DNA from 3 places in the Geobacillus sp. 47C-IIb genome. Region 1 is predicted to be linked to each of the others. Evidence: a T-box and tRNA genes for the amino acid it is inferred to sense, from the RefSeq annotation. Region 1 holds a T-box; the other regions hold tRNA genes.

Region 1 (2,232 bases):
GCAAAACCTCGGTGTCGCCGTCGGTTCGGCGCTCGGCGGGTTTGTTGCTTCGTATTCTTTTTCGTTCGTTTTTTTCGCCAATCTGTTGTTGTATGTTGCGTTTTTGTTGATTGTCGTGGTCGGATTGCGGCGTATCCCGCTTTTGCCCCCGCCGAAAACAAAACGAGCTGCAGAAGTCAAAACATCGACATCCCGCGCCGTCGGATGGGCGCTCGCTCTCCTTTGCGTCGGCTATGGATTGTGTTGGATCGGCTATGTCCAATGGTCGACGACGATCGCCGTTTATATGCGAGAGTTTCATTTGTCAGTCCGGCAATATAGCTTGCTTTGGACGATCAACGGCGCGTTGATCGTCTTGGCGCAGCCGTTGCTGTCGCGGGTGATTCGACGCTTCATGCCGGGGATGAAACGACAAATGGTGATCGGGTTTGCCATTTTCGCCGTTTCGTTTGCCATGCTGTTTGGCGCCGATTCGCTCGGTGAGTTTGTCGCCTCAATGGTGGTCATCACTATCGCTGAGATGGTTGTCTGGCCGGTGATTCCAACGGTCGTGAACGAACTGGCGCCACAAGGGAAGGCTGGATTTTATCAAGGAATCGTCAACGGCACGGCGATGGTCGGACGGATGATCGGACCGGTCATCGGCGGGTGGGTCGCTGATGAATTAGGAATGAAACCGCTCATCGGGCTGCTCGTTGCGTTTGCGTTGTTAGCGGTAGCCGCGTCGCTGTTGTACGACCGCTGGCTGCCGAAGCCGGTCGGGAAGGCCGAGAAAAAAACGACGGCGACTGTATAGATTTCGACTTGCAATTGATCGACAAATTTTTTAAAATAATAATTAAATTTGTTGTTTCGAACGCAAAGGAAGGATAAAGCGAATAACGGTGAAGAGGAGCAGTAACGGGCCTGGCGGACGGCAGAGAGTTGACGGTCGGTGCGAGTCAACCGAAGCCGGCTCGTGAACTCGCCTCGGAGTTGCAGGTGCGAGCGGTCGCGGCCTCGTAGCACTTGCCGTGAATCTGCGTTAAGGAGCAAAGCGGGTGCGCCATTGGCGCGCCAAAAAGGGTGGTACCGCGGGAATTGTGCCTCTCGTCCCTTTTCATTGGGATGGGAGGTTTTTTTATATATATTTCCGTCAATGATGCAAAGTAGAAATCGATGAGGAGGAGTGCGACGATGAGTTTCAACCATCGCGAAATTGAGAAAAAGTGGCAGGATTATTGGGAACAGCATAAAACGTTCCGCACCCCGGATGAAAGCGATAAACCGAAGTTTTACGTGTTGGATATGTTTCCGTATCCGTCTGGCGCTGGCTTGCACGTCGGCCATCCGGAAGGGTATACGGCGACCGATATTTTGGCGCGCATGAAGCGGATGCAAGGGTACAATGTCCTTCACCCGATGGGGTGGGACGCGTTCGGATTGCCGGCAGAACAATATGCGCTCGATACCGGCAACGACCCGGCCGAATTTACGCAAAAAAACATCGACAACTTCCGCCGGCAAATTAAGTCGCTTGGTTTTTCGTATGACTGGGATCGGGAAATTAACACGACTGATCCGAACTATTACAAATGGACGCAATGGATTTTCTTGAAGCTGTATGAAAAAGGGCTCGCCTACATGGACGAAGTACCGGTCAACTGGTGTCCGGCGCTTGGCACCGTGCTGGCGAACGAAGAAGTCATCAACGGCCGGAGCGAGCGCGGTGGGCATCCGGTCATCCGCAAGCCGATGCGGCAATGGATGCTGAAAATTACCGCCTATGCCGACCGGCTGCTCGAAGATTTGGAGGAGCTTGACTGGCCGGAAAGCATTAAAGAAATGCAACGCAACTGGATCGGCCGTTCAGAAGGGGCGGAAATTGAGTTTGCTGTCGACGGCCATGACGAGTCGTTCACAGTATTTACGACGCGGCCAGATACGCTGTTTGGCGCCACGTACGCAGTGTTGGCTCCGGAACATCCGCTTGTTGAGAAAATTACAACGCCGGAGCAAAAACCAGCCGTTGATGCTTACTTAAAAGAAGTGCAAAGCAAAAGCGACCTCGAGCGCACCGACTTGGCGAAAGAAAAAACAGGCGTGTTCACTGGTGCGTACGCCATCCATCCAGTTACCGGCGACAAGCTGCCGATTTGGATCGCCGACTACGTGTTGATGGGCTACGGCACTGGGGCGATCATGGCTGTACCGGCGCACGATGAGCGCGACTACGAGTTTGCGAAAACATTC
Region 2 (2,232 bases), 980 kb from region 1:
ACTAAAGCGATCCATACATACATCTGCACATCGTGCGGATTAGTATATAACCGTAAAAGACGAATCAACACCGACCGTTACGTCTGCGGCCGTTGCCACGGTCGGCTCAAGTTGGCTGAAGATGAAACAAAGCAAAACATTTTACAAAAAAGAGGTTGACAATCAAGATTATCATATGCTAAATTATAAAAGCCGTCGCCAAACGGCGAAACAAATAACAACAAACAAAAAAACATATTGACAAACAACAAGTTGCTCAATATAATAAACAATGTCAGTTGTGACAAACGTCAGTATCGACGGAGTTGTCACGAGCAGTCCTGATGTGTTAGATTTCCTTGGGTTAAAGGGTAAATGAAGGTACAGGAGATTATTTGAAGGATGCTTCTTGATTGTTCCGCAATAGCTCAGCGGTAGAGCAACCGGCTGTTAACCGGTAGGTCGTAGGTTCGAATCCTACTTGCGGAGCCACTTTATGGAGAAGTACCCAAGTGGCTGAAGGGGACGGTTTGCTAAACCGTTAGGTCGTGTCTTTACGGCGCGCGGGTTCAAATCCCGCCTTCTCCGCCACTTTTAATATACACGTGGCCCGTTGGTCAAGTGGTTAAGACACCGCCCTTTCACGGCGGTAACACGGGTTCGAATCCCGTACGGGTCACTTATAACGCGGGGGTCCCCCGCGAATTCACGGTCCCGTAGTGTAGTGGTTAACATGCCTGCCTGTCACGCAGGAGATCGCGGGTTCGAGTCCCGTCGGGACCGCCATTACACCAATCGCTGGGCCATAGCCAAGCGGTAAGGCAACGGACTTTGACTCCGTGATGCGCTGGTTCGAATCCAGCTGGCCCAGCCATTCTTATTTCATAAAAAAGTGTTATGAGCCATTAGCTCAGTAACGAAGATTGCATCCTCGAATTTGCTTCGAGTTGTCTCGACGCATATAGCTTCCTTGAATATGCTTGTAGAGGAAGAGACAGGTAGAGCGAATTGATACTTAGCGTGTTACCTCAGTTATGAGCCATTAGCTCAGTAGGTAGAGCATCTGACTTTTAATCAGAGGGTCGGAGGTTCGAGTCCTCCATGGCTCACCATATTTGCGGGTGTGGCGGAATTGGCAGACGCACCAGACTTAGGATCTGGCGCCTCACGGCGTGGGGGTTCAAGTCCCTCCACCCGCACTGATAAACACGCGGTCGTGGCGGAATGGCAGACGCGCTAGGTTGAGGGCCTAGTGGGGGCAACCCCGTGGAGGTTCAAGTCCTCTCGACCGCATTTTATTAAAATAAAAAACTGTTGACAACGATGAACTGAGTTGTTAAAATAAAGTTTGTCGCTCTCAAAAGATGCGCTCGTAGCTCAATTGGATAGAGCATCTGACTACGGATCAGAAGGTTAGGGGTTCGAATCCTCTCGAGCGCGCCATGATCGGGAAGTAGCTCAGCTTGGTAGAGCACATGGTTTGGGACCATGGGGTCGCAGGTTCAAATCCTGTCTTCCCGATTCGAAAAATCATATGCGGGTGTAGTTTAGTGGTAAAACCTCAGCCTTCCAAGCTGATGTCGTGGGTTCGATTCCCATCACCCGCTCCATGAAAAAGTTGAAATGAGAAACGGTATAATCTCGTTCCTTGAAAACTGAACGAAACGAAGCGCAAGCCAATCAACTTTCTTTTGGAGAGTTTGATCCTGGCTCAGGACGAACGCTGGCGGCGTGCCTAATACATGCAAGTCGAGCGGACCGAACGAGAGCTTGCTCTTGTTCGGTCAGCGGCGGACGGGTGAGTAACACGTGGGCAACCTGCCCGCAAGACCGGGATAACTCCGGGAAACCGGAGCTAATACCGGATAACACCAAAGACCGCATGGTCTTTGGTTGAAAGGCGGCTTCGGCTGCCACTTGCGGATGGGCCCGCGGCGCATTAGCTAGTTGGTGAGGTAACGGCTCACCAAGGCGACGATGCGTAGCCGGCCTGAGAGGGTGACCGGCCACACTGGGACTGAGACACGGCCCAGACTCCTACGGGAGGCAGCAGTAGGGAATCTTCCGCAATGGACGAAAGTCTGACGGAGCGACGCCGCGTGAGCGAAGAAGGCCTTCGGGTCGTAAAGCTCTGTTGTGAGGGACGAAGGAGCGCCGTTTGAATAAGGCGGTGCGGTGACGGTACCTCACGAGAAAGCCCCGGCTAACTACGTGCCAGCAGCCGCGGTAATACGTAGGGGGCGAGCGTTGTCC
Region 3 (2,232 bases), 1.3 Mb from region 1:
CAATAAGCTGTTTTTCATTATAATAATACTTGTCTGTTGTTGCCTAGTGGTGATAGAGGAGAGGAAACACCCGTTCCCATCCCGAACACGGAAGTTAAGCTCTCCAGCGCCGATGGTAGTTGGGGCCAGCGCCCCTGCAAGAGTAGGTCGCTGCTAGGCATGATAAATGGAGGATTAGCTCAGCTGGGAGAGCACTTGCCTTACAAGCAAGGGGTCGGCGGTTCGATCCCGTCATCCTCCACCACTTTCAATCGTCGCGGGGTGGAGCAGTCCGGTAGCTCGTCGGGCTCATAACCCGAAGGTCGCAGGTTCAAATCCTGCCCCCGCAACCAAAATGGTCCCGTAGTGTAGTGGTTAACATGCCTGCCTGTCACGCAGGAGATCGCGGGTTCGAGTCCCGTCGGGACCGCCATTATTTCAAAACTATGAAATAAAAAATCACATGCGGCTCGGCAGCTCAGTCGGTAGAGACGAGCATCAGCATCATCGAATTTGCTGCGAGTTGCCTCGACGCATCATACTTCCTCGAATCCGCTAGTAGAGGAAGAGGCACAGGGTAATTCAATGAACGAGGTAGAAAATAACATATGGCTCGGTAGCTCAGTCGGTAGAGCAAAGGACTGAAAATCCTTGTGTCGGCGGTTCGATTCCGTCCCGAGCCACCATCATTGTGGATATGCCGGCTTAGCTCAATTGGTAGAGCAACTGACTTGTAATCAGTAGGTTGCGGGTTCAAGTCCTGCAGCCGGCATCCCTCATATGAGCCATTAGCTCAGTAGGTAGAGCATCTGACTTTTAATCAGAGGGTCGGAGGTTCGAGTCCTCCATGGCTCATCACAATGCGGAAGTAGTTCAGTGGTAGAACACCACCTTGCCAAGGTGGGGGTCGCGGGTTCGAACCCCGTCTTCCGCTCCACTCGTTTGCCGGGGTGGCGGAATTGGCAGACGCACAGGACTTAAAATCCTGGGGTAGGTAACTACCGTGCCGGTTCGAGTCCGGCCCTCGGCACTTGCGCTCGTAGCTCAATTGGATAGAGCATCTGACTACGGATCAGAAGGTTAGGGGTTCGAATCCTCTCGAGCGCGTTGACGGGAAGTAGCTCAGCTTGGTAGAGCACACGGTTCGGGTCCGTGAGGTCGCAGGTTCAAATCCTGTCTTCCCGATTTTCCTGTGGGGCCTTAGCTCAGCTGGGAGAGCGCCTGCTTTGCACGCAGGAGGTCATCGGTTCGATCCCGATAGGCTCCACCATTCAAATATATAAATTTGGCGGTGTAGCTCAGCTGGCTAGAGCGTACGGTTCATACCCGTGAGGTCGGGGGTTCGATCCCCTCCACCGCCATTATTATCGGACCTTTAGCTCAGCTGGTTAGAGCAGACGGCTCATAACCGTCCGGTCGTAGGTTCGAGTCCTACAAGGTCCACCATTATTACGTTACTTTTTGGAGGAGTACCCAAGTGGTTGAAGGGGTCGGTCTTGAAAACCGAGAGGCGTCGCAAGGCGCGCGGGGGTTCGAATCCCTCCTCCTCCGCCATCCATTTATCCATGAATAAATTTACATCATGCCGGCTTAGCTCAATTGGTAGAGCAACTGACTTGTAATCAGTAGGTTGCGGGTTCAAGTCCTGCAGCCGGCACCATCAATGTGGCGGCTATGGCGAAGTGGTTAACGCACCAGATTGTGGCTCTGGCATGCGTGGGTTCGATTCCCACTAGTCGCCCTTTCTCTTCTTCCTTAATTTATATTTGTTGCGGGTGTAGTTTAGTGGTAAAACCTCAGCCTTCCAAGCTGATGTCGTGGGTTCGATTCCCATCACCCGCTTTTATGGGCCTATAGCTCAGCTGGTCAGAGCGCACGCCTGATAAGCGTGAGGTCGGTGGTTCAAGTCCACTTAGGCCCACCATTTTCCATTGCATATTGTCAGATGATTCGATATAATACTAATCGAGCATTTCTTGATTATTCCGCAATAGCTCAGCGACGAGCCCTTACTTCATCGAATAGGCTACGAGTTGTCCCGACGCATTCAGCTTCTTTGAATTGGCTAGTAGAGGAAGGGACACTGAGCATAAACATCCTCGAATAAGCTGAATCAGCTAGTAGAGGAAGAGACGAAGTAGATTTGGAAGAATGTTTCTTAGTTATTCCGCAATAGCTCAGCGGTAGAGCAACCGGCTGTTAACCGGTAGGTCGTAGGTTCGAATCCTACTTGCGGAGCCATTATGGAGAAGT

Evidence for each region. The T-box of region 1 lies ahead of leuS (leucine--tRNA ligase). A T-box ahead of a tRNA ligase gene usually reads a tRNA of that ligase, here a tRNA-Leu.
Region 2: it has a tRNA-Leu gene. The T-box ahead of leuS (leucine--tRNA ligase) is inferred to sense a tRNA for this amino acid. The anticodon was not compared.
Region 3: it has a tRNA-Leu gene. The T-box ahead of leuS (leucine--tRNA ligase) is inferred to sense a tRNA for this amino acid. The anticodon was not compared.

What each region holds. Positions count from the first base shown of each region.
Region 1 is NZ_CP061473.1:1,201,961-1,204,192, reverse strand. It holds gene IC804_RS06035 (MDR family MFS transporter) at 1-796, shown strand, start outside; T-box leader at 876-1,100, shown strand; gene leuS (leucine--tRNA ligase) at 1,177-2,232, shown strand, end outside.
Region 2 is NZ_CP061473.1:2,183,486-2,185,717, forward strand. It holds gene IC804_RS11110 (SprT family protein) at 1-159, shown strand, start outside; tRNA gene IC804_RS11115 (tRNA-Asn) at 397-471, shown strand; tRNA gene IC804_RS11120 (tRNA-Ser) at 478-570, shown strand; tRNA gene IC804_RS11125 (tRNA-Glu) at 587-658, shown strand; tRNA gene IC804_RS11130 (tRNA-Asp) at 690-765, shown strand; tRNA gene IC804_RS11135 (tRNA-Gln) at 779-853, shown strand; tRNA gene IC804_RS11140 (tRNA-Lys) at 1,016-1,091, shown strand; tRNA gene IC804_RS11145 (tRNA-Leu) at 1,097-1,178, shown strand; tRNA gene IC804_RS11150 (tRNA-Leu) at 1,190-1,272, shown strand; tRNA gene IC804_RS11155 (tRNA-Arg) at 1,346-1,422, shown strand; tRNA gene IC804_RS11160 (tRNA-Pro) at 1,427-1,500, shown strand; tRNA gene IC804_RS11165 (tRNA-Gly) at 1,516-1,589, shown strand; rRNA gene IC804_RS11170 (16S ribosomal RNA) at 1,668-2,232, shown strand, end outside.
Region 3 is NZ_CP061473.1:2,546,767-2,548,998, forward strand. It holds rRNA gene rrf (5S ribosomal RNA) at 43-159, shown strand; tRNA gene IC804_RS12795 (tRNA-Val) at 169-244, shown strand; tRNA gene IC804_RS12800 (tRNA-Met) at 256-332, shown strand; tRNA gene IC804_RS12805 (tRNA-Asp) at 337-412, shown strand; tRNA gene IC804_RS12810 (tRNA-Phe) at 590-665, shown strand; tRNA gene IC804_RS12815 (tRNA-Thr) at 679-751, shown strand; tRNA gene IC804_RS12820 (tRNA-Lys) at 762-834, shown strand; tRNA gene IC804_RS12825 (tRNA-Gly) at 842-916, shown strand; tRNA gene IC804_RS12830 (tRNA-Leu) at 924-1,009, shown strand; tRNA gene IC804_RS12835 (tRNA-Arg) at 1,013-1,086, shown strand; tRNA gene IC804_RS12840 (tRNA-Pro) at 1,091-1,164, shown strand; tRNA gene IC804_RS12845 (tRNA-Ala) at 1,174-1,249, shown strand; tRNA gene IC804_RS12850 (tRNA-Met) at 1,267-1,340, shown strand; tRNA gene IC804_RS12855 (tRNA-Ile) at 1,349-1,425, shown strand; tRNA gene IC804_RS12860 (tRNA-Ser) at 1,443-1,533, shown strand; tRNA gene IC804_RS12865 (tRNA-Thr) at 1,564-1,639, shown strand; tRNA gene IC804_RS12870 (tRNA-His) at 1,648-1,720, shown strand; tRNA gene IC804_RS12875 (tRNA-Gly) at 1,751-1,821, shown strand; tRNA gene IC804_RS12880 (tRNA-Ile) at 1,827-1,903, shown strand; tRNA gene IC804_RS12885 (tRNA-Asn) at 2,146-2,220, shown strand; tRNA gene IC804_RS12890 (tRNA-Ser) at 2,225-2,232, shown strand, end outside.